3 regions of the Agrobacterium sp. NPDC089420 genome follow, and region 1 is predicted to be linked to each of the others. Evidence: predicted binding sites of a transcription regulator. Region 1 holds the regulator's gene; each other region holds the start of a gene.

Region 1 (10,789 bases):
CGTCAAGCCATTCATTTTCTTGACGATAGCCTGAGCCTATAGTGTAGGATACGGAGGCAGGCATAATATCGAGGTGTGGCGCGTATGTATCGTGCTCTGACAAGGGATATCGAGGTCACGGTTGATCCGTATTATCTCGAGGAACAATCCGACCCGGATGACGACCGTTACGTCTGGGGCTACAAGGTCGTGATCGCGAACAATTCCGATATTCCCGTCACCCTCGTCAATCGCTATTGGCACATCACCGATCAGAACGGCCAGGTGGATGAAGTCTACGGGCCGGGTGTGGTGGGTGAGCAGCCGCATCTCAAACCCGGTGACAGCTATGAATATTCCTCAGGCTGCCCGCTGGACACGCCGTCAGGCCTGATGTTCGGCCATTATGAAATGGAAACGGACAATGGCGAGGTGTTCAACGTCACCATACCGGCCTTTTCACTGGATTCACCCGGCCTGATGCGGGTCCTGAACTGAAATGGAAGCCCCGATATTGCAGGCGTAACGATATCGGTTGAGAACCCGCCAGCCGGGACCTGGCCCGGCATCATAGGTCTTTTCTACCAGAGACGCGATTGTGTCGCATCCCGGCTCAAGGACGGGATGACGGCGTGCGGATGCCACGGTTTCGCCTTCAGACGTTTTCGAACTCGCTGACATCGTAGCGATAGGTGGTGGAGCAGAACTCGCAGGTCACGGCAATGGCGCCGTCTTCTTCGCTCGCCTCGATCTCCTCGGCGGTGAAGCCGGAGAGTACGCCCTTGATCTTGTCCCGCGAGCAGCTGCAGCGGTCGAAAATGGCCTGCGGATCATAGATGCGCACACCACTTTCATGGAAAAGCCTGAAGAGCAGGCGTTCCACCGGCACCTGCGGATCGGTCAGCTCATCGGTATCCACCGTGTTCAACAGCGTGACGGCTTCCGTCCAGGCATCGTCCTCCTGTACCTCATGACCGCCCTCATCGCCGTCGCCACCATGCAGGTCGCGCATGCGCAACCGCTCGGGCGCCTGCGGCAGGAACTGGGCGATGACACCGCCGGCGCGCCAGCCGTGGCGGGGCTTGCCTTCGCCGTCGCGGTCGAAGAACTCGGCAACGCCAAGACGCACGCGAGTGGGAAGCTGCTCGGACTGGCGGAAATAGACGCCGGCAATATCCTCCAGCGAGGAGCCATCGAGCGGCACAATGCCCTGATAGGGCTGCATGCCGGCGCCCTGATCGATGGTGAAAGCCAGAATACCGCTGCCCAGCAACTGTTCCGGCGAGGTCGCGCCGGCTGCGATTGCCGCCGCCAACCTGTCCTCATCGAAACGGGCGTAAGCGCGCATGCTTTCCGGCGCGGAGAAATCCGCCACCAGCAGGTCCACCGGGCCGTCACCCTTGGTCTGAACGGTCAGCTTGCCGGAAAACTTCAGGGATGTGCCGATGAGCGCCGTCAGAACCGTCGCTTCTGCCAGCAGACGGGCGACCGCCGCAGGATAATCATGCCGCTCGAGTATGGCATTCAACAGCGGTCCGACCTGTACGGCGCGGCCGCGCACGTCCAGACCTTCGACCTGAAAGGGCACAACCTTGTCGTCGCCAGCAAAATCGAGATCATCCAGTTCAACCGTTACATCTGCCATGTGATACTCCCTGGCGCAGCCGTGGCGCCGCTACCGTCCAAAAGTCCGGCTTTTACAGTGTGGTTTTTTGCTTGTCGCACAGAGACCCGGGAAGCGAAACCGCTTCCGGAGAAAAACGTGCAAATCGTGGCGCTGACCCGCCGGCAGAACCGACGGGCCGCTTCGAAGTCCCACAGATGGTAATCTACGCAGACAAGTTCAAGCGCCCGGTGGGATGAGTATCCGCGCGGGTGCTTTTCGTCAGATGACGCCCATGCACCATGCGATGATGGACTTCTGCGCGTGCAGGCGATTTTCCGCCTCATCGAAGACCACGGATTGCGGGCCGTCAATGACCGCATCCGTCACTTCTTCACCGCGATGCGCCGGCAGGCAATGCATGAAAAGCGCGTCTTTTTCCGCCTTGGCCATCAGGGCGTCATTGACCTGATAGGGCTGGAAGATGTTGTGACCGCGCGCCTTGTGTTCCTGGTTCATCGATACCCAGGTGTCGGTGACCACACAATCCGCCCCCGCTACCGCCTTGTCGGCATCGTGGCACAACATGATCTCGCCGCCATTGTTGCGCGCCCAGTTCAGGAACTTGTCATGGGGCTCAGACCCCATCGGCACCGCCATCGTCATACGATAACCGAAGCGGGCGGATCCTTCGACGAAGGAATGCAGAACATTGTTGCCATCCCCCGTCCAGGCGATGGTCTTGCCCTTGACGGGGCCGCGATGCTCTTCGAACGTCATGATGTCCGCCATGATCTGGCAGGGATGGGTATCATCCGTCAGAGCGTTGATGACCGGCACGGTTGCGTGTTCGGCAAGTTCCAGCAGGCGCGAATGATCCGTCGTGCGGATCATGATGGCGTCCACATAACGCGACAGCACCTTGGCCGTATCGCCGATCGTTTCCGCACGACCCAGCTGCATCTCCGTACCGGAGAGGAAAAGCGTCTCACCGCCGAGCTGGCGCATTCCGACATCGAAGGAGACGCGGGTGCGGGTGGACGGCTTTTCGAAGATCATTGCCAGCATCTTGCCGGCAAGCGGCTTCTCCGCGGTGCCGGCCTTCGTCGCGGCCTTGCGCGCGCGGGCATCGTCAAGAATTGCCCGCAGGTCCTGCGAGCCAACGGCCGACAGGTCGAGAAAATGTTTAGGTGAAGCCATTTCAAACTGTCCCATGCTCGCGAGCCTCCGGGAGAGGCCCGCCCTCTAGTGTTTCCTCAGGCGATTTTCGCCTGTTTTGCGGTCAGGGATGCGGCTGCCGCTTCAACGCGCGCCAGGCCTTCACGGGCCTCTTCCGCGGTGGTAACGAGCGGCGGCAGAAGGCGGATGACGTTGTCGCCCGCCGGCACGCCCAGCAGATGTTCGGCGCGCATGGCCTGCAGCAATTCACCTGCCGGAACCCTGGCCTTGATGCCCAGCAGCAGGCCTTCGCCGCGGATTTCCTCGATGACATCCGGATACCGGTCCTTCAGCGAGGCAAGCCCCTGGCGGAAAACCAGTGCGACATCGCGGACCTTCTCGAGAAAGCCATCGGAAAGAACGACATCGAGCACGGCATTGCCGACCGCCATGGCCAGCGGGTTGCCGCCATAGGTGGTGCCATGCACGCCCGCCGTCATGCCCGAAGCGGCATCCGCGGTTGCAAGGCACGCGCCGAGCGGAAAGCCGCCGCCGATACCCTTGGCGACCGCCATGATATCGGGCGCGACGCCGGTCTGTTCATAGGCAAACAGCCTGCCCGTGCGGCCAACGCCGGTCTGGACCTCATCAAAAATCAGGAGCAGGCCGTGCTCTTCGCACAATGCCCGAAGAATTTGCAGGAATTCCTTGCCGGGGGCACGAATGCCGCCCTCACCCTGAATGGGCTCGATAAGGAGTGCGGCCGTCTCGGCCGTGATGGCGGCCTTCAGCGCATCGACATCACCGAAGGGCACCTGGTCGAAACCTTCGACCTTGGGGCCGAAGCCTTCCAGATATTTCTGCTGGCCGCCGGCGGCGATCGTCGCCAGCGTGCGGCCATGGAAGGCGCCTTCGAAGGTGATGATGCGGAATTTTTCCGGATGGCCCTTCGAATAATGATAACGGCGCGCGGTCTTGATGGCGCACTCCAATGCTTCCGCACCGGAATTGGTGAAGAAGACCTTGTCCGCGAAAGTCGCTTCCGTCAGGCGTTTTGCAAGTTTTTCCTGCCCGGGCACTTCATAGAGGTTCGACACGTGCCAGACCTTCTCGGCCTGGGTCTTGATCGCCTCGACGAGGTGCGGATGCGCGTGGCCCAGCGAGTTGACCGCGACACCGGCTGCAAAATCCAGATATCGTTCGCCGCTTTCCGTGAACAGCCAGACGCCTTCACCGCGCTCGAAGCGCAGGGGGGCTCTTGCAAATGTATCGAACAATGGCGCGGCGGCTTCGGCCATGGCTGTATCACTCCTTGCGCGGATGCGCTGTCAGACGGTTGTCAATAGGCTTGAAGGGTTATCCCTCGCCTGAAAATCAAAAATGCCGCCTTGCGGCGGCAGGGGCACTATTGTCACTTCGCTTGCCGATGTCAACAAAAGTCCGCGTTTCCCGGGCTTCTCAAGCACTAGTAGGCGGCGGCAACCGAGCCCCAAGGTGTTGCCTTTCAGACTCAACTCGCCAGCAAGTTGGGGAAAACCGGAAAATCGATTCCAGATGATTCCCGCGACTCTTGCCACGGAGTCGGGCTGGCACTAGGTTAATCGCTAATTACTAGACTGCATTGCGGCGGAACTAGTCACCAAAAATCCGGCGGAAACCACGCTCACGGCACGCCCGCGAGACGGAGAGGGATTCTGCCGAAATATACGCGACAAGCGGAGAAGCGGCATGAACTGGACAGACGAACGGGTCGAAAAGCTCAAGAAATTGTGGTCCGAGGGGCTTAGCGCCAGCCAGATAGCAGCGCAGCTGGGTGGCGTCAGCCGCAATGCCGTGATCGGCAAGGTCCACCGTCTCAATCTGCCGGGACGCGTCAAGGCCGGCGGCCCGGTCACCTCGGCGCGCTCCGCGCCGAAACGCACTGCCGCGCCCGCACCGCGCGCGACCAATTTCGCGGCCCGCGTCAGCGCAGCGCCGGCACGTGCCCTCAATCGTTCCAACGCGGCAACGGCTCTTCACGAACAGATCGACATCGAAACCGCAGAGGTTCTCGATTATGCTCCGTCCAGAAACGTCGTCACCCCGATTTCCCGTCGCCTGACCCTGACGGAATTGACGGAGCGCACCTGCAAATGGCCGGTCGGCGATCCCTTGAAGGACGATTTCCATTTCTGCGGTTGCGAGGCACTGGAATCCTCGCCCTATTGCAAGTTCCATGCGAAACTTGCCTATCAGCCTGTGAGCGAACGCCGTAAGGCCTGATGGTCAGGATGCACATTCGCCATCAAATATAACGGGCCTTGTGGCCCGTTTTTTGTGCCTGGCCGACTGCCGTTTCGGTTTTTCGCAGAAGCGCACCGGCACATGCCGCAGAAACTTCCCTCCTGTCTTCGGGCCGCGCGATGACCCGGATCGCAGCACGTCGCCGATCTTCTGCCCCACCGGAAGACCGACCGGACGCTTGGGAAACCGGACATAAAAAGGGCCTGAAACCATATGCGGCTTCGGGCCATTTTTGATTGTCGTGTTCAATGTCAATCGGAATAAGATACACAGACCGAGCTTCGCTCAGGCCTCCATCGAATATCCTGCGCCGCGCACGGTGCGGATGACATCCTGCATATGCGAAAAATTCAGCGCCTTGCGCAGGCGGCCGACATGCACATCGACGGTGCGCTCATCAACATAGATATCGTGGCCCCAGACGCCATCCAGGAGTTGCGAGCGGGAAAATACCCGGCCCGGCGATGTCATCAGAAATTCGAGCAGGCGGAATTCCGTCGGTCCAAGGCGCACTTCACGGCTTTTGCGGTGGACGCGATGGGTCTCGCGATCGAGTTCGATATCACCGCATTTCAGCACCGACGAGAGAACCTCGGGACGGGCGCGGCGCAGCATGGCCTTGACGCGGGCCATCAGCTCCGGAGTCGAGAACGGCTTGACGACGTAGTCATCGGCGCCGGTGGCGAGACCGCGAACCCTCTCGCTTTCCTCGCCACGCGCCGTCAGCATGATGATCGGCAGACGCTCGGTTTCCGGCCGCATTCTCAGCCGTCGGCACAGTTCGATACCGGAGACGCCGGGCAACATCCAATCCAGGATCAGAAGATCAGGAATACGCTCCTGCAACCTGATCTCCGCCTCGTCGCCCCGGGGTATCGTATCGACGTCATATCCCTCAGCCTCGAGATTGTAACGAAGCAGGACGCTCAACGCTTCCTCATCTTCCACAACTGCAATCTTGGGCACCATATGCTGAACTCCGCAAGCTTCTGCTTGTCTGTTACTCGGTCACCGAACCGAGCGTGTTGGAACTGTCGTCCTTCGGACGCTCGCCCTCCGGCTGGCTGCCGGTGGTCATGTAATAGATCGTCTCGGCGATGTTGGTGGCATGGTCGCCGATACGCTCGATGTTCTTGGCGCAGAACAGAAGATGCGTGCAGGTGGTGATATTGCGCGGATCTTCCATCATGTATGTCAGGAGTTCGCGGAAAAGCGACGTATACATGGCGTCGATTTCCTCGTCACGCTCGCGGATGGCATTGGCCTTCTCGGCGGAACGGGTGGAATAGACGTCAAGCACTTCCTTGAGCTGGACCAGCGCCAGTTCCGAAAGATGCTCGATGCCGCGGGCGAGCTTGCGCGGCACGCCGGTTCCGGCCACTGCAATCACGCGCTTGGCGGTGTTCTTGCCGAGATCGCCGACGCGCTCGAGGTCTGCCGCGATACGCAGCGTACCGATGATTTCGCGAAGATCGGCCGCCATCGGCTGACGTCTGGCGATGGTGACGATGGCCTTGTCGCCGATCTCGCGCTCGGAATGATCGAGGATCGTGTCATCGGAAATGACTTTCTGCGCCAGGGCCGCATCGGAATTGACGAGCGCACGCACGGCGTCGGCGCACATCTGCTCGGCCAGACCGCCCATTTCGGCGATACGGCGCGTCAGGAACTTCAATTCGTCGTCATAGGCGGACAGAATATGCGAATGGGTCGTTGTCTGTGTCACGGTCTAGTCCTCCGGCTTGGCCTTCATGCACATACACAGCAGCGTAAGGCAGAGGCACCAGTCTTGTTCGGTTTCGATAAAGCGCCGGCCGGGGATCAGCCGAAGCGGCCCATGATGTAATCCTGCGTGCGCTGGTCATCCGGATTGGTGAACATCTTGTCGGTCTCGTTTTCCTCGACGAGGTGGCCAAGATGGAACATCGCCGTGCGCTGGGAAACGCGCGCCGCCTGCTGCATGGAGTGGGTGACGATAACGATCGTATAATTGGTGCGCAGCTCGTGGATCAGTTCCTCGACCTTGGCGGTCGCGATCGGATCGAGCGCCGAGCAGGGTTCGTCCATCAGGATAACCTCGGGGCTGACGGCAACCGCACGAGCAATGCACAGGCGCTGCTGCTGGCCGCCGGAAAGGCCGGTGCCGGATTCGTGCAGACGATCCTTCACCTCGTTCCAGAGACCGGCCTTCTGCAGGCTCTGCTCGACGATCTGGTCCATGTCCGCCTTGTTACGGGCGAGACCGTGAATACGCGGACCGTAGGAAATGTTTTCGTAGATCGATTTCGGGAAGGGGTTCGGCTTCTGGAACACCATACCGACACGGGCGCGCAACTCCACGACATCGATCGCCTGATCGTAGATATCGTCGGTGTCGAGCGTGATCTTGCCGGTGACACGGCAACCGTCGATCGTATCGTTCATACGGTTGAGGGTACGCAGGAAAGTGGACTTGCCGCAACCGGACGGGCCGATCAGCGCCGTCACCGTATTTTCGCGGACATTGAGGTTCACGTCGTAAAGCGCGCGCTTTTCGCCGTAATAAACCGAAACGTCCTTGCCGATCATCTTGTATGAAACTTCATTCATTTTCTTGTCCAGCGCCTTTTCAACTGCTGCTTCCGACAACATGTTCATTGCTCAATCTCCCTCTACCAGCGCCGTTCGAAGCGGCGACGCAACAGGATTGCGCCAACATTCATGACGATGAGGAACAGAAGCAGGATGATGATAGCGCCGGAAGTCCTTTCGACAAAGGCGCGTTCGGCTTCGTTCGCCCACATGTAAATCTGCACCGGCAGGGCCGTGGACGGATCCATCGGCGTTGTCGGGTAGTTCGCAACGAATGCCACCATGCCGATCAGCAGCAGCGGCGCCGTTTCTCCCAGTGCGTGGGCGAGGCCGATGATGGTGCCGGTCAGGATACCGGGCATGGCAAGCGGCAGGACGTGGTGGAAGATCGTCTGCATCTTGGAGGCGCCGAGGCCGAGGGCGGCGGCGCGGATCGACGGCGGCACGGCCTTGAGGGCAGCACGCGTCGCGATGATGATCGTCGGCAGGGTCATCAGCGTCAGGACGAGACCGCCGACCAGCGAGGCCGAGCGCGGAAAGCCCATGAAGTTGATAAAGACGGAGAGGCCGAGCAGACCGTAAACGATCGAGGGAACCGCAGCCAGATTGTTGATGTTCACCTCGATGAGATCCGTCAGGCGGTTCTTCGGGGCGAATTCCTCAAGATAGATCGACGCGGCGACCCCGATCGGCAGCGACAGCACCAGCACGATCAGCATCATGTAGAAGGAGCCGATCAGCGCCACGCCGACACCCGCCGCTTCCGGACGGCTGGAGGCGCCGTTGATGAAGATGCCGGTGTTGAAATGTTTGCCGAGCTGCCCGCTTTCGGCGAGCTGGTTCATCCAGCCGAGCTGCTGGTTCGAGATGCGGCGATTGGCTTCATCCGCGGTCAGATCGACCTGGCCCTTGAAGGCGCTGTCGACATCGCCCGATGCCAGAAGCCTAACGGTGCGCGTGGTGCCGATGACGGCAGGATCGGCGACGACGATGTCACGCAGCTGCGTGCGCACGCTGTCGGAGATCAGGAGGTTGACGGCACGAAGACCGGCACGGTCCGTCGGCGCGACGCCGAGAACCTTGGCGACCGCATCGCGGGCGACGACCGGATAATTGGCCGTCATCAGCTTTGCCGGGTTAGTGGCGCGCTCATTCTTCGGATCGATGATCTGTTCGGAAAATTCGACCGGAACCGTGATCATCGTCTGCTGGAAAGCGGTGTAACCCTTGGAAACAACCGAGAAAAGCAGCAGGAAGAGGAAGATGAGGCCGAAGGAGATCGCTGCCATGCCGTAAGCGCGGAAGCGACGTTCGGCGGCATAACGGCGCTTGATGCCGATATCGCGGCGCGTGGCCTTGTTGATGGCGACGCCGGCTGCGGGAGAAACGATGTCGGTCATTCATATTGCTCCCGGTATTTGCGCACGATGTACAGCGCGTAGATATTCAGGCAAAGCGTGATGGCGAAAAGCGTGATGCCGAGCGCGAAGGCCACCAGCGTCTGCGGCGAAGTGAATTCAAGGTCGCCGGTCAGCTGGCTGACGATCTTCACCGTCACCGTGGTCATGGGTTCGAAAGGGTTGAGCTGCAGGCGCGCCGCAACGCCGGCGGCAAGCACCACGATCATGGTTTCGCCGATGGCGCGCGAGGCGGTCATCAGAACGGCGCCGACGATGCCCGGAAGAGCAGCGGGAAGAATGACCCGCTTGATGGTCTCCGATCGCGTTGCGCCGAGGCCGAGAGAACCGTCGCGCAGCGAGCGCGGCACGGCGGTGATGATGTCATCCGACAGCGACGAGACATAGGGGATCAGCATGATGCCCATGACGAAACCGGCGGTGATGACGCTCTGCGCCTGGATGAAATTGGCATAATTGCCGGTCGCGAGACCGTTGATCTGCGTGGAAATGTCCCGGAGGAAAGGACCGACCGTCGTCAGCGCGAAGAAGCCGTAAACGATGGTCGGAATGCCCGCGAGCACTTCGAGCAGCGGCTTTGCCATCGAGCGGAAGCGCGGCGAGGCATATTCCGCCATGTAGATCGCCGAGAACAGGCCCACCGGAACCGCGACCAGCATGGCGACGAGGCCGATATAAAGCGTGCCGGCAAGCAGCGGGATGAGGCCAAACTGGCCGGAGGAGTCCGTGGCGCCGGCCGCCGCGAACCGCGGATCCCAGACCGTGCCGAAGAAGAACTGATGCGCCGGGACCATGGTGAAGAACTGGATCGCCTCCGTCAGCATCGACAGGACGATACCGATGGTCGTCAGGATGGCGATGGACGAGGCGACGAGCAGCGACGCCAGAATGACCCTTTCAACCTTGTTGCGCGCGCGAAAGCGCGGCGCGATCGAACGCAAGGCGTAAGCGGCACCGCCGAGCGCGACCGCCAGCACGACGGCGATCATCGCGACACGGCTGGTGGAGGTCATGGCGTTCAGCGTATGAGCGGCATCGACCATGAACCGTTCTGGATCGCCGGCAATCGCCACGCCCTTGGATGCCAGGAGCGGCCTTACCGCAGCCGTATCCGCATCGGCCTGCGCGGTTTCCTCCGCCGTCAGCCGCTGAAGGCCGCGGGCGATGGAGGTCACCATGCCATAGGTCAGGCTCTGCTGCGCTTCAGGCAGGGCGCGCACGTCTTCAGGAAAATTACCGCGTACCGCCGAGGTGACGATCATCGGGCTGACAATAAGCCAGATACCGAGAATGAATGCCGCCGGCAACACCGCCCAGACGACCGCGTAGGAACCGTGATAACCGGCACGGGAATGCATGTTGGCGGGACGACCGCCAGACAGGGCGACGGCGCGGCGGCTGCCGAGCAGATAGCTGCCGATGCCGATGAGCGCCAGTATCAGCAAAAGGATCGATGTGTTCATTAGAGTTCCCTCGGCGTGCCTCAAGAGCACGGTGCGATAGCGGGCAAATCAAAAAGTCATCAAAACGAGACCGCTGGACCAGCCTAGGATGCCTGCCGCCTGACTGTATCAAAGTCGGGCAAGCGTCAAGGTTGATACATCCTATCCATCTGTAATCCATCGACAATCATGTGGAAGATGATGGATCGGAACTGTCAACCGGGGACAATCGCCGAAGCGGAAAGACACCGGGGCGGAACGAGGGGCGCGGCAGGCCGCGCCCCTCATCCTGATTACATCGTGGAACCGGCGGCGAACTTCGCGCGGATTTCTTC
Region 2 (10,789 bases), on a different contig from region 1:
CGATTCCTCAAGCGTTGACGACAGATCGTCCCAGAGGCCGATATGGGGGGAAAGCCGCATCACCCCATAAACGCAGAGGCCGACGATGACGACGGCGATCATGGCGGAGAGGACGATGCTGAGCTGCCAGCTCAGTTTCCACCACAGGGACGGATTGGATTTTTCCGGCATCGTCATGCCTCTTCCTTCAAAAGATAACCGATGCCGCGAATATTGTGCACGCTCACCCCGGCCGAGGCGTCGAGCAGGCGTTTGCGCAGCCGCGATATATGCGCGTCGAGCGCGTTCGACTGGATCTCCTCTTCATAATTATAGACGGCCGCCTCAAGCGTGGACCGCAGCACGGATTTGCCTTTTCGCTTGGCGAGGGCGACCAGGACCAGAAGCTCACGCCTGGGCAGATCGAAGGGAGCGGAATTGATGGTGACGCTGAGATGGAGCGGATCGATCACGATGCGGCCCGCGGCGATCTGGGGCGGCGCAAGGCTTGCCGGCCGTCGCAGCACCGCCCTTAGCCGCGCCAGGAGTTCGCCGACCAGGAACGGCTTGCCGAGATAGTCGTCAGCACCGCCATCGAGACCGGCGATCCGGTCCTCCGGCTCGTTCATCGCCGTCAGCAATATGATCGGCGTATCGATGCCGGCCCGGCGCAATTGCGGAATGAAGGCGAGCCCCTCCCCGTCCGGCAGACGGCGGTCAAGCAGGATGGCGTCATAGACATGCTGGCGCGTCAGCTCCATCGCGTCGCCGAGCCACATCGTGTGGTCGATGACGATGCCCTGCCTGCCAAGCGTTGCCGACAGCGCATCCGCCATTTCCTTTTCATCTTCGATCAACAGAAGTCTCATCGGTCACCGTCCCTTCGCCATCCGTTGTCTGTCAGAAAGGTTGCGGCAGCATTGCGGCGGCAGGGGCGGTTCAGGGTAATGCTGCTGCAATTATGGCCGCCTATCCAGATGCCATCCGCCTGAAAACAGGCGACGTGACCGCTCGGCGAGCGGCCGCAGAGAAAGCTCTGCCTGGAAGGACTGATTATGTGGGTAAAGAAAACCATCAGGGCCGGCATCGTGCTTGCGGGCTGCGTCGTCGTCGTCAACGCTCTCGATACGGCGCGTGGCGGCGTCGATGCCAATGAGCGCGTCAAGGGCATCGTCGAAACCGCCGCCATGAGCCCGGCCGGCATTCCGTTCGAACTGACAGCTTCGGAAACCGCACGGGTCGGCGCGCGCCGGATGGCGGAAAAGCTCCGCGTCAGCGGCGAGCTTCAACCCGTCAGCCGCGTTGTGATCCGCGCCCGCGAGGCTGGAAAAATCCTCGACATGGACGTCCGGGAGGGACAGGCGGTAGAGGCGGGCGACGTGCTGGTGCGCTTTGAAACCGACGATCTGCAATCGGCACTGCTGCAACGGCAAAGCGACCGTGATGCGGCCGAAGCCGAGTTGACGCTGGCGATGCGGGCACTGACGAGAACGGAACAGCTTGCCGCCAAGAACGTCGCATCGGCGGAACAGCTCGACAGGGCAAAAAGCGATGTGGTGGTAAAAACCGCAAGGGTCCAGAGCCTTTCGGCACAGGCCGATATCGCCCGCCTCGCCCTGCGCAATGCGGAAATCCGCGCGCCTTTCAGCGGCACCATCACGCGCCGGCTGGCCGAGGCTGGCGCGCGCGTCGGCACCGACGGCGAGCTTCTGACGCTGGTCGATACAGGTGTTCTGGAAGCGAAGGTCCTTGTCGCCACCCGCGACATCCCGCATGTTGCACTGGGCCTGACGGCGGAACTGGAGATAGACGGCCTCAGCGGCCGGAGCGTGCCGGGCATCGTCGACCGCATCAGCCCGGTTGCCGAGGAGGGTACGCGTTTCGTCGCCGTCTATCTGCGGCTTGCCAATCGCGACGGGCGGCTGTGGGGCGGGATGTTCGCCAGCGGGTCGATCCTCCTGCGCGAAAAGGACGATGCGTTCGTGGTTCCCGCCATGGCCCTTCGCAGGGATGCAACCGGTTATCACGTTCTGAAAGTGCTGGACGGCCATCTTCGCCGCCAGACGGTGACGCTCGGATCCCGCTGGAACGACGGCGGCCTGATCGAGATCGCCACGGGGCTGAAGGATGGCGAAACGATCCTGACCGCACCCTTTCCCGAATTGCAGCCGGATATGGCCGTGACCATAGACAGGGCAGGGTGAGATGGTTTTGACCCGCATATCCGTTTCCCATCCCGTCTTCGCCACCATGATGATGGTGGCGCTTCTGGTCATGGGCGCCTTCTCGTTGCAACGGCTGGGGCTGGACCAATATCCCGATGTCGACGTTCCCGTCGTGGCGGTGGTCACCGCCTATCCCGGCGCAACGCCGGAGACGGTGGAGGCCGAAGTGACACGCCCGGTGGAAGAGGCGCTGAACGCCATCGGCGGACTGGATGAGATCACCTCGACCTCCTACGAAGGGCGCTCCGTCGTCGTCGTGAAATTCAAGCTCCAGGTTCAGGGTGCAGCCGCAACCCAGGAGGTGCGTGACAAGGTCGCCGCCATCGAGACGAATTTCCCGGAGGACGTCAAAAAGCCGGCCGTGTCCCGCTTCGATCCCGCCGCCGAGCCGATCCTGTCGCTCGCCATCAGCTCGCCGGCGCTGGATGTGCCGGCGCTCACCGCCCTTGCCGATCAGAAGGTGGTGCGCCAGCTGACGACGGTTGCGGGCGTCGGACAGGTAACCCTGGTCGGCGGCCGCAAGCGGCAGATCGATGTTGCGATCGACGAATCGCGCATGCGGGCGCTTGGGGTGGGCGTCAACGAGGTGGTGAACGCACTGCGCAGCGGCAACGGCGACAGCCCGGCCGGCAGCGTCATCGATAGCGTTTCCGAACGCACGATCCAGGTCCAGGGCCGCATCGAGGAACCCCGGGCGCTGCTCGATATGGTCGTGGCCAGACGCGGCGGCGCGGCCATCCGGCTTCGCGATGTCGCCACGCTGTCGGATGGGGCCGCGGATGCCGAAAGCCGTGCTCTCTACAATGGCCGGACGGCACTGGCGATCGACATCGTCAGGGTGCAGGATGCCAATACGGTTCAGGTCGTGACGGATGTGAAAAGCCACATCGACGCGCTCAATGCCGAGCTCGCGCCACAGAACGTGCAATTGCGCATCGTCACGGATGCGTCGACGCCCATCCGCGAATCCGTCGCTCAGGTGCAGACGACATTGATCGAGGGCGCGGCGCTCGCCATCGTGGTCGTCTTCCTGTTCCTGAATTCCTGGCGCAGCACGGTCATTACCGGCCTGACCCTGCCGATCGCGATCGTCGGCACGCTCGCGATCATCGATTTTCTGGGATTCACGCTCAACACGCTCAGCCTGCTGGGTCTCACGCTCTCCATCGGCATTCTGGTGGATGACGCGATCGTCGTGCGGGAAAACATCACCCGGCATCTGCACATGGGCAAATCCCATGTCCGTGCCGCACTCGACGGCACCAACGAAATCGGACTTGCGGTGATCGCGACCACCGCCACGATCGTGGCCGTCTTCCTGCCGGTCGCCTTCATGGACGGCATCGTCGGCCGGTTCTTCTACGAGTTCGGCGTGACGGTGTCGGCCGCCGTTTTGATCTCGCTCTTCGTCGCCTTCACGCTCGACCCGATGCTTTCGAGCGTCTGGCATGATCCCGATGCGCAGCCGGACGCAAAACGCGGACCGGTCGGGCGGCTGGTCGCCCGTTTCGACCGCGGCTTCGAATGGCTGGCCGAGCAATATCGCGGGGTGATCGGCTGGACATTACGCCACCGGCTCACCACCCTGCTCGCCACGGCCGGCATTTTCATCGGCAGCCTGTTCATGATGCCGCTGGTCGGAACGGAATTCGTTCCCGGTGCCGATGAAGGCCGCCTCCAGATCAACGTCACGGCCCCGGTCGGCTCCTCGCTGGATTATACGACGGCGAAGTTGCGCCTGGTCGAAAAGGCGCTGAGAGAGTTTCCCGAGGTTGAAACGCTCTATTCCACCATCAATACCGGCGGCTCTGCCGGCAAGCACCGCGCCACCGTGCTGGCGGGGCTGGTGCCCGTGACCGCGCGCGATCGAACGCCGGCCATGCTGGCCGAACCGATCCGCAAGCGCCTGTCGGCGATACCGGGCATGGAGGTCGCGGTCCTGCAGAATGGTCTTGGCGGCGACGAAAGCCCGGTGCAGCTCAGCATCCTTGGCGACGACCGGACGATCCTCGAAAAAATCGCCGCCGGTGTGGTCAAGGACATGAAGGACGTCCCCGGATTGGTGGACGTGACATCGAGCGCCCGGGATGTGACGTCCATACTCTCGGTGCGCCTGAAGCGCGACGCGGCGGCCGATCTCGGCATTTCCCGGTCCGAACTCACCGCCGCGCTGCCTGCCCTCATCGGCGGCGAGGACGTGTCGACGTGGACCGACAGCAGCGGCAACAGCCATGACATCGTGGTACGCCTGCCGCGCGAACGGCGCTCCGATGCGGCGACGCTCGGCGAGATGATGATCGCAACCGGCCGCACGGCGTCGAATGGCGCCCCCGTCATGGTGCGGCTCGATCAGGTCGCCGACATCGCCGCTGTGCCGGCGCCCGCCGAAATCCGCCGCATCGCCAATCGCCGCGAGGTGCTGGTATCGGCCAATATTGCCGGCCGCACGCTTGGCGAGGTGATGGAGACCATACGATCTCTGCCCGCCGCCCGTGATCTGCCGGACGGTTACGCCATCCGTTTCGGCGGCGAGGCCGAGACCATGCAGGAGACCATCGGCCACATGGTCAGGGCGCTCTGCATGGCGGTCGTCTTCATCTACATCGTGCTCGCCTCGCAATTCGGCAGCTTCCTGCAGCCGCTCGCCATCATGGCCTCGCTGCCGCTCTCGCTGGCCGGCGTCCTTCCGGGGCTGATGGTGGCCGGCAGCACCATCAACATGTTCTCGCTGATCGGCTTCATCATGCTGATGGGGCTCGTGACCAAGAACGGCATCCTGCTGGTGGATTTCGCCAACCGTGAGAGGAAGCGCGGGCTTTCACTCGACGCGGCGCTCGCAAGCGCCGGCGTCGTCCGCTTCCGGCCGATCATCATGACGACGCTTGCCATGATCTTCGGCATGATCCCGCTCGGGCTCGCAGTCGATGGCGGCGGCGCGCAACGCGCGCCGATGGCGCATGCGGTGGTCGGCGGCCTCGTCAGCTCCACGCTCCTCACCCTGATCGTCGTGCCGACCATCCTGTCCTATCTCGACAGCATCACGCGGCGTTTCGCGCGCCCGCTGCCGAAAGCGCCGGATGAGGCCGGACATTCGGATCAGCCGCCGCAGCCCTCCAGCAGCCCCGCGGCCTGAACGGCCTTTCCCGCATCCACGATGAGGCAAAGCGGCTCACCGCAGGAAAAGAATGGCGACCGGCCCTGCCAAAAGCGCGGCAAGGACAATGACGGGATGGAGATAACATACGAGAGAGCGAAGGACGGGTCGACGAAATTTCATGCGCTTGCACCTGATGACACTCATCGCGCAAGGGTGGGCATGGGAGATTGCCGTGGCATTACAGCGCCGGTCGAGGGTGCGGCCAGCATCCCCGGGGGCGCAGTCAGGGCTTATCGCCGCCCTGGCGTTTCTTTTTTCCCCTCGGCCGAAAGTCGACCAGCAGCGATTTCAGTTCGATATCGCGGACCCGCCTTGCCGCCTCGTCCGGACGCACCCATTCCAGCAGGCGCTCGCCGCGCTCCTTGAAACTCGTTTCCGCATCCGTCACCTCGATCTGGAACACATCGACGACGCAGGGAACGACATCGCCATTGTCGAGCATCTTGAGATAGGTGTAGCGGCCGACGGCTGCCTTTTTCACCCGGCCGCGCACGCCGGCTTCCTCCCACGCCTCGATGGCCGCCGCCTCATGCGGTTTCCGGCGTTTCATCGGCCAGCCGCGCGGAATGATCCAGCGTCTGCTGGTGCGCGACGTCACAAGCAGGATTTCGATATCCTCGCCGTCGCCGTCATAACGAAAACACAAGGCGGCATATTGCTGCCGGAAAGCGCCGGTGAAGAGCTTTTCGGGAACGGCAGCGAGTTGCTGAAGCAATGTCAGGGCGCGCGCCGGACGGGTTTTCCGGCTTTTTTTCGAGGATTTCATATCCGTTGATAGTGCTGATTTTCCGGGTTGCATCAATGCCCCGCCTGCATTTATGACAGTTTTATGACAATTACCCCCTACAACATAAATAGCGCCATTGAGGGCCAATTCGCATGATGAGCATTTTCCGCAAGCTGATGCCGCGCGAGGACCGTTTTTTCGACCTGTTTAGCCAACATTCGGAAACCGTCGTCAAAGCCGCCGCAGCCCTGGACCACCTCCTGAGCGGCATCGACGTCGAGAAAAACTGCGACCTTATCGTTTCCCTCGAAGACCAGGCGGACGGCATTACCCGCGACGTGCTGCTTGCGGTACGGCGCAGCTTCATAACGCCCTTCGATCGTGGCGACATCAAGGACCTCATTCAGTCCATGGATGACGCCATCGACATGATGCACAAGACGGTAAAGACCATCCGCCTCTTCGAACAGAGCGAATTCGACCCGCTTATGAAAGAGATGGGCCATGAGATCGTGCGTGCGGCAAACCTGATCGCCGAAGCCATTCCGCTTCTCGAAAAGGTGGGGACCAACGCGCAGCGCCTGTCGGCGATTGCCGAGGAGGTCACCCGCGTCGAGGGCCGTTCCGACGATCTGCACGATCAGGGCCTGAAGGACCTTTTCCGCCGCCACGGTGCGGCCGGTAACGCCATGGCCTATATGATCGGCAGCGAGATCTACGGCGAACTCGAAAAGGTCGTTGACCGCTTCGAGGATGTGGCCAACGAAATCAGCGGCATCGTTATCGAGAACGTCTGATGGATGTCGCGCTTGCCCTGCCGCTGCTTGTCGGCCTCATCGCCATCGCGCTGTTCTTCGATTTCCTGAACGGTCTGCACGACGCCGCAAATTCCATCGCCACCATCGTCTCCACCCGCGTATTGCGCCCGCAATATGCGGTTGCCTGGGCGGCCTTCTTCAACTTCATCGCCTTCCTGTTCTTCGGCCTGCATGTGGCGGAAACGCTCGGCACCGGCATCATCGATCCGGCCATCGTATCGCCGCAGGTCATCTTCGCCGCGCTGATGGGCGCGATCGTCTGGAACATCGTCACCTGGATTTTCGGCATTCCCTCCAGCTCGTCGCACGCGCTGATCGGCGGTCTCGTCGGCGCCGGATTTGCGAAGGTGGGCTTCAATTCCATCGTCTGGTCAGGCCTGCTGAAGACCGTCGGCGCAATCTTCATGTCGCCGGCCATCGGCTTCTTCCTTGCCCTGCTTCTGGTGCTTGCCGTGTCCTGGCTGTTCGTGCGGCAGACACCCTTTGCGGTGGACCGCACCTTCCGCGTCATGCAGTTCATCTCCGCCTCGCTTTATTCGCTCGGCCATGGCGGCAATGATGCGCAGAAGACGATGGGCATCATCGCCGTGCTGCTGTTCAGCCAGGGGCATCTGGGTGAGAGCTTCTACGTGCCTTTCTGGGTGGTGATTTCCTGCCAGTCGGCCATGGCGCTCGGCACGCTGTTCGGCGGCTGGCGCATCGTGCACACCATGGGCTCGAAGATCACCCGGCTGAACCCGATGCAGGGTTTCTGCGCCGAAACCGGTGGTGCGCTGACATTGTTCGGCGCGACCTGGCTCGGAATTCCGGTCTCCACCACCCACACGATTACCGGCGCCATCATCGGCGTCGGGGCCGCCCGCCGCGTCTCCGCGGTGCGCTGGGGGCTTGCCGGCAATATCGTCATCGCCTGGATCGTCACCATGCCGGCGGCGGCGCTGATCTCCGCCGCCGTTTACGGGCTGACATCGCTGTTCGGCTGACAGGTTTCCTCGACCCGAACGCCACTCTCATGGGAAACAGCGGCGGAACCCTAGGCCGGGGGTCCGCCGCTGTTTTGCGTCAAACGGAATATTTCTTGCGCTTGGTGGTGCCCGCCGCCTCGGCAGGCGCCACATCCGGCTTGCCGAAGAGATATCCTTGCGCCTGCGCGCATCCCTCATCGACGACCATGCGGTATTGCGCATCGGTCTCGATGCCCTCGGCCGTCACCGGCAGGTCGAGGCTGCGGCCAAGGCCGATCACCGCACGCACGATGGCGCGGGCATTGTCGTCGTCGCTCATCGCGGCGATGAAGCTGCGGTCGATCTTTATCTTGTCGAAGGGGAAGCTCTGCAGATTGCTGAGCGAGGAATAGCCCGTACCGAAATCGTCCATGACGATGGCGACGCCGAGCGCCTTCAGCTGGTTGAGGATGACAAGCGTCGCCTTGCGGTCCTTGAGAAGGGCGGCCTCGGTAATTTCCAGTTCCAGTCGGCCGGGGGAAAGGCCGGTCTGCATCAGTACGGTGCAGACGACATGGCCGAGATTGGCCAGCGAAAACTGTAATGGCGAGACATTCACCGCGATTTTCAGATGCGGCGCCCAGGTGCTCGCCTGACGGCAGGCCTCGCGCAGCACCCATTCGCCAAGCGAGATGATGATGCCGCTTTCTTCGGCGATGGGAATGAAGACATCCGGCGACACCACACCCCTTGTCGGGTGCTGCCAGCGCACCAGCGCCTCATAGCCGACGACCTGACCACATTCGACGGAAAGCACCGGCTGATAGTTCAGCAGCAATTCGTTGCGATTGATGGCAAGCCGCAGGTCCGTTTCCAGTTGCCGGCGCTCACGGGCTTCCTGATCCATCAGCGGATCGTAAAAGGCGAGGATGCCGCGCCCGCCCATCTTGGCGCGGTAAAGCGCCAGATCGGCGGCATGCATGATGCTTTCATCGTCCTGGCCGTCCCGCGGGAAGACGGCGATGCCGATGCTGACGCCGACGGCGGTCGGATCATCGGCGGCATTCATTTTCAGCCCGAACATGGCAAGGATCGTCTCGGCCAGCAGGCGCGCCTCTTCCGCCTTCGTATGCCGGGTGGTCAGGATGACGAACTCGTCGCCGCCGAGACGGGCGACGACATCGCCAGCCCTTGCGCATTCCTCCAGAATGGCCGCGACTTTTTTCAACACGCGGTCACCCTCGGCATGGCCGAAAATATCATTGACCGCCTTGAACCGGTCGAGATCGAGCGCCAGCAGCGTGAATTCGTCCTCGGCGTCGCAATGCCCGATCTGCTGATGCAGGCGGGTCTGGAACATGGTGCGGTTTGCAAGGCCCGTCAGCACGTCATGACGCGCGAGATATTCGATTTCCCGCTGCGCCTCGCGCTTTTCCGTCAGGTCGCGAATGGCCATCACCTCGCAGGGGCGGCCGCGATATTCGATCGTGCGCACGCCGAGTTCGAGCACCTGCGCCTGCCCGGAACGCTCGCGGATCGCTTCCACCGGCGCATGTCGCGGCAGATAGGCGGGCTGGCCATCGATGGCCTTGAAGAGGTCGTCAGGGTTCTGACCGATCAGCGACACTTCTTCCCGGCCCAGAAGACCGGCAAAACGGGTGTTCAGCTCCACGATGCGCCCGTCGCGAACGACGGCGAGGCCATCCAGCGTCGCATCCACAAGCCCCTTGAGATCGACGAGGTAACGATCCACCAGAGCGGCCGCGGCGGTGGAGGAAAGGATCAGGAAGGTAACGCCGGAAATGGCGCAGATCATGATCAGCCGGGCGACATTGTCGGGATCAGGCCCCGACACGGAGGGATCCGGCGTCAGGATCGTGGCCGACATGGCGGTGAAATGCAGCGCGCAGATCGCGAAAATCGCCGATCCGGCCGGGGCGACGATGCGCTTCCACGAGCCGAGGCGGCGAAACAGAAAAAAGGCGACAAGAAAAGACGCCCAGGCCACCGCAAAACCGCCCAGCACCGGTCCCCAGCGATAACTGATCGTTGCGGCGACATCCATCCCCGCCATGCCGACAAAATGCATGACGGCGACCGATAGGGTGACAAGCGTTCCAACGATGACGGGACTGTAGGCGGCCTGCGAGCGGGCCGTGAGCGCCAGCCAGAAGCCAAAAACGGCAAGAACCGCCGAAAGGGCCGTGAAGGAGAAATCATAGCCGATCGGAACCGCGCCGTTATAGGCGAGCATGGCGACGAAATGCGTGGCCCAGACGCTCAATCCCGCAGCAAAGGCGGCAACCAGAACCCAATAGGGTTTGCGGCCGGCCGGACTTTCTTCCGCGCGCAGCAGCAGGTGAAAAAAGGCAAGCATGCCGAGGAGACAGATCGATGCCGCGAGAAGCACAATTGCCCGGTCATGCTGTATCGCGACGCATTCCAAAACCGTGAACATATGCACTCTCCCAGCCTCTGAAGAACCGCTCACGATGCCACTATGGAAGTGGTTTATTTATAAATCTCTAATGCAACTATTGATAAATGGTGCGCCGGCCTGACACGGAACGGGAAATGTGCCGAAATCCATCGGTCTTTGTGCGCGGGCTTGGTCACGGTCGAGGGAAAATTCGCCAGGCTCCGCCGTTTCATTTCCCCATGGCGCGGGTGGACACGGCCTCGCCTCTTCCGGGTCGCGGCCGATGGGCAAAAGCCATAGGGGAGCCGACGCCAGCCTGGGGTAACATTAAGGGATGCCGGCCGAAAACCGACCGGCATCCCGTGACGCAGATGATCAGCCCGGCAAAATCGCCGGGTCCCGAAAGGCCGAAGATACGCGGCCTCCTACGGCAGCTGCACGATCTCGACCCAGTTCGCCCCCTTGCCGACGGGATAACGGCCGACATTGTTCAGCGCACCGCTTTTCTGGTCGATCGAAT
Region 3 (10,789 bases), 260 kb from region 1:
TGCGCCTGCAATCGCTGGCGCGCGGCGACGAGGGTTTCCTTCTCGCGCTCGCCTATTCGACGCAGCGCGGTTATGGCCGCACGCATCCGTTTGTCGGCGAAATCCGTATTGGCGAGGTGGAGGTAGAGCTGGACGTGCCGGAACTTGGTTTTTCCGTCTCGCTCGGCGATATCAAGGTCACCGAATGCCAGATGGTCAACCAGTTCAAGGGTTCGGCCAAGGCGCCGCCGCAGTTCACCCGCGGTTACGGTCTGGTTTTCGGTCAGAGCGAACGCAAGGCGATGGCCATGTCGCTGGTCGACCGGGCGCTACGCGCCAGCGAATTCGGCGAGGATGTCGTCGCCCCGGCGCAGGACGAGGAATTCGTCATCTCGCATGCGGACAATGTGCAGGCCACAGGCTTCGTCGAACATCTGAAACTGCCGCATTATGTGGACTTTCAGGCCGAACTCGGTCTGGTCCGGAAAATGCGCGCCGATTTCGAGGCGATCAACGCCAATGGCGCGGAGTGGATGGGCGATGCGGCCGAATAGCTCAGCGGCCGTGCTGCTCGCCGAACCAGTAGGCGCAAAAGACGGTCGATGCTGCAAAGACAGCAAAGAACACGGCTGCAAGAATTCCAATCTCCATGAGCTTGTACTCCTTTTTTCACAAGGCTAACGCGCAATGCTTAAAGAAGTTTCATTCGAAGACGGGCTGGCGGCCTATAACTTCGCCTATCTGGACGAACAGACCAAGCGGATGATCCGCCGGGCGATCCTCAAGGCCATCGCCATTCCCGGCTATCAGGTTCCCTTCGCTTCCCGTGAAATGCCCATGCCCTACGGCTGGGGCACCGGCGGCGTACAGCTGACCGCCTCCATCCTCGGCCCCGACGATGTGCTGAAGGTCATCGACCAGGGCGCCGACGACACGACCAACGCGGTTTCCATCCGCGCCTTTTTCCAGAAGGTGGCAGATGTGGCCGTCACCACCCGCACGAAGGATGCGACGATCATCCAGACGCGGCACCGCATTCCGGAAGAGGAGCTGCATTCGGGCCAGGTGCTCGTTTATCAGGTTCCCATCCCCGAACCCCTGCGCTTCCTCGAGCCGCGCGAAACCGAGACCCGTGTCATGCATGCGCTGGAGGAATATGGCCTGATGCACGTCAAGCTCTATGAGGACATCGCCCGCAACGGCCGCATCTCCACCACCTATGCCTATCCGGTGAAGGTTGCCGGGCGCTACGTGATGGATCCATCGCCGACACCGAAATTCGACAATCCGAAAATGCACATGTCGGATGCCCTGCAGCTGTTCGGCGCCGGGCGTGAAAAACGCATCTATGCCGTGCCGCCCTATACCGACGTCGTAAGCCTCGATTTCGAGGATCATCCTTTCGAAATCCAGCGCTTCGACAAGCCCTGCGCGCTGTGCGGCGCGGAGAATGTCTATCTGGACGAGGTGGTGCTGGACGACAAGGGCGGACGCATGTTCGTCTGCTCCGATACCGACCATTGCGAGGACCGCCGCGCCCATGGCCACAAGGGCCATATGCTGGCGGATGTGAAGGAGGCCGCAGAATGAGCGACGCACCGCTTCTCAAAGTCCGGGACGTTTCCAAATATTACGGCGAGCGCGCCGGTTGCCGCAACGTCTCCTTCGAGCTTTATCCGGGCGAAGTGCTGGCCATTGTCGGCGAATCCGGCTCCGGCAAGACCACGCTGCTCAACTGCATTTCCACCCGGCTGATGCCGACGGCCGGCAGTGTGGAATATCGCATGCGCGACGGCTCGGTGCGTGATCTCTATCACATGGGCGAGGCCGAACGGCGTTTCCTGATGCGCACCGACTGGGGTTTCGTGCATCAGAACCCGGCGGACGGGCTGCGCATGGCGGTGTCTGCCGGCGCCAATGTCGGCGAGCGTCTGATGGCCGTCGGCAACCGGCATTACGGCAACATCCGGCAATCGGCCAGCGAATGGCTGGAGCGGGTGGAAATCGGCACCGACCGTATCGACGACCAGCCGCGCGCCTTTTCCGGCGGCATGCGCCAGCGCCTGCAGATCGCCCGCAACCTCGTCACCTCGCCGCGCCTCGTCTTCATGGACGAGCCGACGGGCGGCCTCGATGTCTCGGTCCAGGCGCGGCTGCTCGATCTGGTCCGCGGCCTCGTCAACGACCTCGGCCTTGCCGTCGTCGTCGTCACCCATGACCTCGCCGTGGCGCGCCTGCTGTCCCACCGCATGATGGTGATGAAGGGCGGCGACGTCATCGAGCACGGACTGACGGACCGGGTGCTGGACGATCCGCGCGAGCCCTACACGCAATTGCTTGTTTCCTCCATCTTGCAGGTCTGACGCCATGCCGACGCCCCTTATCGTTTCGGAAGTCTTCAAAAGCTTCACCATGCATCTTCGCGACGGCATCGAACTGCCGGTCGTCCGCGACGTCAACTTCTCCGTTTCGGGCGGCGAATGCGTCGTGCTTGGCGGTCCGTCGGGCATCGGCAAAAGCTCGATCCTGAAAATGCTCTATGGCAACTACGCCATCGACAGCGGGCAGATCCTCATCCGACATAAGGGTGAGGTCATCGATATCGGCAACGCCTCGCCGCGCACGATCCTCGATATCCGCCATCACACCATCGGTTATGTCAGCCAGTTCCTGCGCACGGTGCCGCGCGTTGCGGCGATCGATGTCGTGGCTGAACCGCTTCTGGCGCGCAGGGTTGCCGCGGAAGAGGCGCGCGAGCAGGCCGCCGCGCTGCTGTCCAAACTCAACCTGCCACGCGAATTGTGGTCCTTGCCGCCGGCGACCTTTTCGGGCGGCGAACAACAGCGCGTCAACATTGCCCGCGGCTTCATCACCGATCACGCGATCCTGCTTCTCGACGAGCCGACCGCCTCGCTCGACGCGACCAACAGGCGCGTGGTCGTCGACATGATCAAGGAGAAAAAAGACAAGGGGACGGCGCTGCTCGGCATTTTCCATGACGAGGAAGTGCGGGAGGCCGTGGCCGACCGCATTCTCGATGTTTCGCAATTCTCTCCCCGGAAGGCAGCGGCATGAGCGTCAAGGTCGGTCTCGAACCCGTCATCCACGAAAGTGCCCGTGTCACCAATTCCTCGATCGGCCGCTACACCGAAATTTCGGAGCGCTGCCGTATCGAGGAGGTCGAGATGGGCGATTACTCCTATGTCATGCAGGATGGTGCGATCTGGTGCGCCACCATCGGCAAATTCGTCAATATCGCCGCTTCCGTCCGCATCAACGCCACCAATCATCCCATGCAGCGGGCGACCTTGCACCATTTCACCTATCGCGCCCGCAACTACTGGGACGATGCGGAGGACGAAAAGGACTTCTTCGCTGCCCGCCGCGCCAAAAGGGTGGTGATCGGCCACGATGTCTGGATCGGCCATGGCGCGACCATCCTGCCGGGTGTGACGGTCGGAAACGGCGCCGTGATCGGGGCCGGTGCGGTCGTTTCGAGAGATGTCGCACCCTATACCGTTGTCGGCGGGGTGCCCGCCCGGCTGATCCGCGACCGTTTCTCCGGAGAGCTCGGCCGGCGCATGGACAATCTGAAATGGTGGGATTGGGACCATGCGACGCTGCGCGGCGCGCTGGACGATTTCCGCGCGCTCGCCGCCGAGGATTTCGTGACGAAATATGGCGGCTGAAATCCACCTTCGCGCAAAATGCAGATCTCGGGCCGTGTCCCGGGATTTTCTGTCAGTCGCATCATGAAATGCCGGATGGAATTTCCAGTCCGCGACCCGCCGGGCGAAAGATTTGTCGGCAAATGTCGGCGCGGCATATTTGCGAATGTTGTAATATTTTCTTCATCAAATTGACATCCACACTTCACGCACCGCTGTTACGCCGAACCCCGTCAAAAGAAGATTGGACGGGGAAATGAGCTTTCACCTGAAGCAAGTCACGCGCCGTTTCGGCAACCACACTGCGGTCGATGCCGTGAATGTCGAAATTCCGCAGGGCCAGATGGTCGGCGTGATCGGGCGCTCCGGTGCGGGAAAATCGACGCTGCTGCGCATGATCAATCGCCTTGTCGATCCGTCCTCGGGTTCCATTCATTTCAACGACACGGAAGTCTCGTCGCTGAGGGGTACGGCACTGCGCAACTGGCAGCGCGATTGCGCCATGATCTTCCAGCAGTTCAATCTGGTGCCGCGCCTCGACGTGCTCACCAATGTCATGCTCGGCCGTCTGAACCACCGTTCGACGGTTCTCAGCCTGTTCAACATCTTCACTGATGAAGAGCGTCTGATGGCGATCGCCGCGCTGGAGCGGCTCGGCATCGAGCATGTGGCCATGCAGGCGGCAGGCACGCTTTCCGGCGGCCAGCAGCAGCGCGTCGCCATTGCCCGCGCCCTGATGCAGTCTCCCAAGATGGTTCTGGCCGACGAGCCGATTGCCTCGCTCGATCCCCTCAATGCCAAGATCGTGATGGATGCGCTGCGCGACATCAATGAGCGCGAAGGCATCACCGTCATCACCAACCTGCACACGCTGGATACGGCGCGCAATTATTGCGAGCGCATCATCGGCATGTCGCAGGGCCGCGTTGTCTTTGATGGAACGCCCGCCGAACTGACGGCTGCTGCCGTTACCGAGATTTACGGAACCGATTCGCAGGGCTCCGGCATCGACGAGACCATGACCTCGACCAGCATCAATATTGCCGGCGCGCAGCTCCCCGCGCGTCCGGTGCAGTCATCTGCCGGTCCCGAACCGCTCGCTCTCGCCGGGCTCTGAGGAACCGCTCAGCATCGTTGGCGCCCGCGTCAAGGGCCGACACTTCACAACAAACTCCGGCTCGCCGGGAAACAGGAGAAAGTCCATGTTGAAGAAAATCCTTCTTTCGGCAGTCGCCCTTGGCGTTCTGGCCGGTTCCGCCCTGGCTCAGGACGTCAAGGTTCTGCGCATCGGTCTCGACGGTTCTGAAAACGAAGCCGACCAGATCCGCAACACCAAGTGCGTTGCCGATGGCCTTAAGGCTGCAACCGGCGTTTCCGAAGTTCAGGTTTTCCCGTCGCCGGACTATAACGGCGTCATCCAGGGCCTGCTCGGCGGCACCATCGACATCGCTTCCATGGGCGCATCCTCCTACGCCAAGATCGCTCTGGCCGACCCGAAGGCCGTTGACCCGATCCTGACCACGGCCGGCGCTGACGGTTCGACCGGTTATTACACGATCATGGTTGCCCGCAAGGACAGCGGCATCAAGACGCTGGCTGACGCCAAGGGCAAGAAGATCGGCTTCGCCGACCCTGACTCCACCTCCGGCTTCCTCGTTCCGAACGTGGCTATCCCGAAGGAAACCGGCGTTCCGGTGAAGGAATACTTCTCCGAAACCGGCTTCGGCGGCGGCCATGAGAACCTCGTTCTCGCCGTTCTCGACAAGAAGTTCGACGTTGGCACCACCTTCGGTTCGGGCGTCGGCAAGTGGGAAGAAGGCTATACCGCCGGCAACCTCTACCAGATGGTCAAGAAGGGCAACCTCGACATGGACGATATCGTCGAAGTCTGGAAGTCGCCGCTGATCCCGAACGGCCCGCTGATGGTCACCAACAAGCTCGGCGACGCGATGAAGCAGAAGGTCGAAAACTTCTTCATGGAACTGCCGAAGAAGGACCTCGCCTGCTTCCAGGGCTTCACCCAGGGCAAGAACACCGCTTACATCAAGGTCGATCCGTCCTTCTACCAGACGATCATCGACGCCCGTAAGTCCGTTATCGGCGGCTGATCCTCAGATCATATCCGGAAGCGGCGGTGCCTTGCGGCGCCGCCGCTTTTGCCAATAAAGGAAAAGCGGCATGGCGACCACACTGCACCATGGAACCCTCTCGCCCGAGGGATTGAGCGCATCGTCCCAAACGGTCATGCGCCACTATCGACAGCAGCTTGCGACACGGCGGGTCTACACCGTCATTTCGCTCGTGATCTTTCTCGTCATCCTCGCCGCCTCCCTGAATTTCGCCAATGCGGCCAATTCAGGCAAATTCTTCGAGCGCCTGCCCTATTTCTTCGATTTCATGAAGACCTTCGTGCCGGACAGTCCGCTGGAAATCTTCCGGGCGATGTTCGACCTGCCGTCACCCTATGCCGACGGCTCGCTGAAATATAACTATGTCGCGGATCGCGTCTACATCACCGACGGCTTCTACATCCCGCACTTCATCTACCAGTTGATCATCACGCTCAATATTGCCCTGGTCTCGACGATCATCGGCACCAGCTTCGCCTTTGTGCTCTGCTTCTTCGCCTCCACCAACCTTGTCGGCGCCGGCCTCGTGCGCTGGGTGGTACGCCGGGTGATGGAAGTGCTGCGCGCCTTTCCAGAAATCGTGATCGCCGGGCTGCTGACCGCCATCCTGTCGATCGGTCCCATCGCGGCGATCATCGCGATTTCGGTCCATACGATCGGCGCTCTCGGCAAGCTGTTCTTCGAAGTGGTGGAAAATGCCGACATGAAGCCGGATGAAGGCCTGCGCGCCGCCGGCGCCAACTGGCTGGAGCGGGTGCGTTTCGCCATCGTGCCGCAGGTTCTGCCCAATTTCGTGTCCTATGCGCTGCTACGCGCCGAAATCAACGTGCGCGCCTCCACCATCATCGGCGCCGTCGGCGGCGGCGGCATCGGCGAGGTCTTCCGGCTATCGATCGGCAATGACCACGCGTCGAAGACCTATGCCATCATCATCCTGCTGCTGATCACCATCATCGCCGTCGACCAGTTTTCCGGCTGGCTGCGCCGCAGGCTGATCGGCCATCAATCCTTCGAATTCGGACGGGGAGCGGCCTGATGTCGTCCAGCTTCATTCTCAATACCGCCGAACGCGAGAGGCTGACGGCCGCGCATCCGGCAATTTTCAATCGCGGTTTCATGCAGCGATACGGCCTGCTGACCGGCATTGTTGCCGTCGTCGTCTATCTCATCGGCTGCTTTTTCTTCTTTAATGTCGGACCGGCATTCATGCAGGGCCGGTGGGACCGTGCGTCGAGCTATATTCAGGACTGGTATTCCTGGCGCGCCCAGCCGCGCCTGCGCTTCGAGGATGGCAAGGTCGAGCCGCAATGGTCGAGCCGCGGACAATATCCCGCCGACGCAAGGATCGACTGGCTGCAGCCTCTGCCGGACGGCGGATATAGCGTTGTGTATGCGGGCATGGAAAACCGCCTCGACGTGACGCCGACCCGGGTTGATGTCTATGTCGACGGCAGGAACTATCCGGTCATCATCAATGGCGAACAGGCCAGGGCGCCCGACGATGTTCCGCAGGAAATCCGCCAGGACGGCAACAAGGTTCTCGTGCATTACGGTTTTGCCGGTCAGGCGGAAATCCGCACCAGCCAGGTCTATGTGCAGCGCCGCTTCCTCGGATGGGCGAATTTCCTGTTCGACACCAAGTCGGAATTCTGGGGCAAGGGTTATGGCGAACTGGCCGCTCTCGCGCTCTGGGGAGAGAGGCTCGATCCGGAGCGTTCCAATATCAGCCATATGGCCGACGATTTTCTCGACAACAGCGTCTGGCAACATGCCGATATTCTCTCAAAGCTGATGCAGACGCTGGTCATGGCCTTTGTCGGTACGTTGTTCGGCACGCTCGTCGCCCTGCCGCTCGCCTTCATCGCTGCACGCAACATCACTGCCAACAAGGCCGCCAACTGGGGCATGAAGCGTCTATTCGACTTCCTGCGCTCGATCGACATGTTGATCTGGGCGCTGTTCTTCACCCGCAGTTTCGGCCCGGGACCGATCCCCGGCATTGCCGCGATCTTCTTCACCGATACCGGGGCGCTCGGCAAGGTCTATGCCGAGGCGCTGGAGAATGTCGACGACAAGCAGCGCGAGGGCGTCAAATCGGTCGGCGCTTCCCCGATTGCCGTCAACCGCTTCGGCGTGCTGCCGCAAGTGCTGCCGGTCTTCATTTCCCAGTCGCTTTATTTCTGGGAAAGCAATACCCGCTCCGCCACGATCATCGGCGCGGTGGGTGCGGGCGGCATCGGCCTGAAACTGCTGGAAGCCATGGGCACCAATGCCGACTGGGACAAGGTCGCCTATATGGTGCTGCTCATCCTCTTCGTGGTTTTCCTGTTCGATCATATTTCGAATTCGCTGCGTTCGCGCCTGATCGGAAAAACACAGCACTAAGCCACGGAACCGGGGCGGGACTTCACGCGGAACCCGCACCGCTTTCACCATCCTGCCGTCCGCCTGGGCACGCGGGCGCAGGCGCCGTCCCTGCGTCTGGCCAATCGCTTTTCATGCTGCCGCGCACCCCCGGCAGATTCGCAAACCCAACCGCATGTCAAAGGCGGTTTTTTTCGCTGGCATCATCATTCTGTCACGGAAAGCGATTACCTCGCACTCCTGACCTTGCGGGAAGCGGGCGAGTCACGCCAAATAGCTTCTCATCCCTGGTTTTCCATGACACTGAAGAGTGCTTGCCGTGCGCTACGCCATCTATTTTTCTCCGGCTAAAGATCATCCCCTGACGGAAGCAGCATCGCGCTGGCTCGGCCGCAACGCGTTTTCCGGTACCCTGCATGACGACCACGATGATTATGCGGAGCTAACGGACGAGCCTCGCCGTTACGGTTTCCACGCAACCCTGAAGGCTCCTTTCGAGCTTTCCGAAAAATATAGCGAGGCAGAGCTGGTGACGGCCGTCGAAGGCTTTGCCACCAGCCAATCCGCTTTCGACATTCCGCGCGTCGTCGTGGGTGCGCTCGGGCCTTTTTTCGCGCTGGTTCCCGACCGGATTTACCAACCGCTGCAGGATTTTGCCGCCGAGATCGTCGATCATTTCGACCGGTTTCGCGCGCCCCTGTCGGAGACGGATATTGCCCGCCGGCGGCCACAAAGCCTGACGGAAAGCCAACGGCAGAATCTGTCGCTCTGGGGTTATCCGCATGTCATGGATGACTTCCGGTTTCACATGACGCTGACCGGGCGCATCGACCAGAGCGAGCAGCCCGCCATGCATGAGGTCCTGTCGGCGCGGTTTGCCGAATTTGTCGACCGGCCCCTCGCCATTTCCGGCCTCGCTTTGTTCGTAGAAGAAACGCGCGGCGACCCCTTCACCGTTCACAGCTGGCACCCGCTTGGCCAGCAGCCAAAGAAAGATGCGACCCCATGACCGAGCACGCCCTTTCCAACGCCCGTATCGTTCTGGAAGACGATATTATTCTGGGCTCCGTTCTGATCCGCGACGGCAAGATCGCCGATATCAGTGAAGGCGCATCCAAGACGGGGGAGGATGTCGAAGGTGACTTCCTGATCCCGGGCCTGGTGGAACTGCATACCGACCATCTGGAGCAGCATTATTCGCCCCGTCCCGGCGTTATCTGGGACAAGATCGCCGCGATCCAGGCCCATGATGCGCAGGTGGCGGCCTCCGGCATCACCACTGTGTTTGACTGCCTTCGCCTCGGCTCGGATGAGGATGGCGGCTTCGAGAAGGGCGAAATGCGGGAGATGGCGGATGCCATCGAAGCGGCGGCGGACCAGAACCGCCTGCGCGCCGACCACCTGCTGCATCTGCGCTGTGAAGTCGCCTCGGCGGACGTGCTGGAGCATTTCGAAGACTTCGAGACCGATCCGCGCGTGCGGCTGATTTCGCTGATGGACCATTCCCCGGGTCAGCGCCAGTTCCAGTCGATGGATCAGTACATCTTCTATTACCAGAAAAAGCGCGGACTAAGCGACGAGGCTTTCGCCGAATTCGTACGGCGGCGGCAGGCCGCATCGGCCGAATATTCCACCAAGCATCGCGATTACCTGGCTGCCCGCTGCGCCGAGCGCGGCATCACCGTCGCGAGCCATGACGATGCGACGGAAGCACATGTCGGTGAAGCGATCGGCCACGGTGTGAAACTGGCGGAATTCCCCACCAGCGTCGAGGCGGCGAAGGCCTCGCACAGCGCCGGCATGAGTGTCCTGATGGGCGCCCCCAACATCGTTCGCGGCAAGTCCCATTCGGGCAACATCGCTGCCCGCGATCTCGCCGAGATCGGCGTGCTGGATGTCCTTTCTTCGGACTATGTCCCGTTCAGCCTGCTTTTCGCGCCCTTCCTGCTTGCAGATCAGGTGGAAGCGATCAGCCTGCCGGAAGCGCTCCGCATGGTCACCGCCACACCGGCCAAGACGGTTGGCCTTCTTGACCGTGGCCGCATCGCGACGGGATTGCGGGCCGATCTGGTCCGGGTCCACCGGGAGGATGGCGTACCGGTGGCGCGTTCCGTCTGGCGCCAGGGCAAGCGCGTGGCATGACCGGCGACGGGAAGGATAACCGGCGCGCACCATCGCCGGGGACAATGATCGTGATTGTCGGCCCGAGCGGGGCCGGCAAGGACACGCTGATGGATTTTGCGGCAACGCAATTGGCAGGCCGGCCCGGCTTCCACTTCACCCGTCGCGTCATCACCCGCAGCGGCGATGCAGGTGGTGAAAATCACGACGCCGTTTCGATGAATGAGTTCAACCGGCTGGAAGATGCAGGCGCATTCGCGGTCTCCTGGCAGGCGCATGGGCTGAAATATGGCATTCCGGCCGCCGTCCATGGTCATCTCGATGCGGGGGATGTGGTCATCGCCAACGGTTCCCGCTCAGCCCTGCCCCACTTCGGCACCGCCTTTTCCCGTCTCAAGGTCGTGAACATCGTCGCTCGGCCGGAGGTGTTGGCGAAACGGTTGGAGCAACGCGGACGGGAAAGCCGGGAGGATATTCTGCGGCGGCTGGAACGCAGTTCGCTGGCGGTTGCCGGAAACTTCGACGTAA

Evidence for each region. Region 1 encodes PhoB, which activates phosphate uptake and scavenging genes when phosphate is short. Its sites were predicted from a motif close to TGTCATNNANCTGTCAT; they were not measured.
Region 2: the regulator PhoB is predicted to act here: its motif matches at 6,180-6,196, upstream of ACI2KA_RS16860 (DUF47 family protein).
Region 3: the regulator PhoB is predicted to act here: its motif matches at 8,342-8,358, upstream of ACI2KA_RS02960 (DUF1045 domain-containing protein).

What each region holds. Positions count from the first base shown of each region.
Region 1 is NZ_JBJDMY010000002.1:347,925-358,713, reverse strand. Features, by position in the region: gene apaG (Co2+/Mg2+ efflux protein ApaG) at 85-477, shown strand; gene ACI2KA_RS04325 (Hsp33 family molecular chaperone) at 635-1,624, opposite strand; gene argF (ornithine carbamoyltransferase) at 1,865-2,782, opposite strand; gene ACI2KA_RS04315 (aspartate aminotransferase family protein) at 2,839-4,038, opposite strand; gene ACI2KA_RS04310 (GcrA family cell cycle regulator) at 4,469-5,002, shown strand; gene phoB (phosphate regulon transcriptional regulator PhoB) at 5,309-5,992, opposite strand; gene phoU (phosphate signaling complex protein PhoU) at 6,024-6,749, opposite strand; gene pstB (phosphate ABC transporter ATP-binding protein PstB) at 6,845-7,660, opposite strand; gene pstA (phosphate ABC transporter permease PstA) at 7,675-8,994, opposite strand; gene pstC (phosphate ABC transporter permease subunit PstC) at 8,991-10,475, opposite strand; gene ACI2KA_RS04280 (substrate-binding domain-containing protein) at 10,748-10,789, opposite strand, start outside.
Region 2 is NZ_JBJDMY010000010.1:160,963-171,751, forward strand. Features, by position in the region: gene ACI2KA_RS16835 (sensor histidine kinase) at 1-177, opposite strand, end outside; gene ACI2KA_RS16840 (response regulator transcription factor) at 174-848, opposite strand; gene ACI2KA_RS16845 (efflux RND transporter periplasmic adaptor subunit) at 1,035-2,183, shown strand; gene ACI2KA_RS16850 (efflux RND transporter permease subunit) at 2,185-5,337, shown strand; gene ACI2KA_RS16855 (NUDIX hydrolase) at 5,585-6,127, opposite strand; gene ACI2KA_RS16860 (DUF47 family protein) at 6,241-6,885, shown strand; gene ACI2KA_RS16865 (anion permease) at 6,885-7,889, shown strand; gene ACI2KA_RS16870 (EAL domain-containing protein) at 7,969-10,308, opposite strand; gene ACI2KA_RS16875 (lactonase family protein) at 10,695-10,789, opposite strand, start outside.
Region 3 is NZ_JBJDMY010000002.1:87,216-98,004, reverse strand. Features, by position in the region: gene ACI2KA_RS03005 (carbon-phosphorus lyase complex subunit PhnI) at 1-533, shown strand, start outside; gene ACI2KA_RS03000 (alpha-D-ribose 1-methylphosphonate 5-phosphate C-P-lyase PhnJ) at 667-1,569, shown strand; gene phnK (phosphonate C-P lyase system protein PhnK) at 1,566-2,342, shown strand; gene phnL (phosphonate C-P lyase system protein PhnL) at 2,347-3,054, shown strand; gene ACI2KA_RS02985 (DapH/DapD/GlmU-related protein) at 3,051-3,668, shown strand; gene phnC (phosphonate ABC transporter ATP-binding protein) at 3,904-4,764, shown strand; gene phnD (phosphonate ABC transporter substrate-binding protein) at 4,850-5,755, shown strand; gene phnE (phosphonate ABC transporter, permease protein PhnE) at 5,826-6,812, shown strand; gene phnE (phosphonate ABC transporter, permease protein PhnE) at 6,812-8,161, shown strand; gene ACI2KA_RS02960 (DUF1045 domain-containing protein) at 8,451-9,149, shown strand; gene ACI2KA_RS02955 (alpha-D-ribose 1-methylphosphonate 5-triphosphate diphosphatase) at 9,146-10,282, shown strand; gene phnN (phosphonate metabolism protein/1,5-bisphosphokinase (PRPP-forming) PhnN) at 10,279-10,789, shown strand, end outside.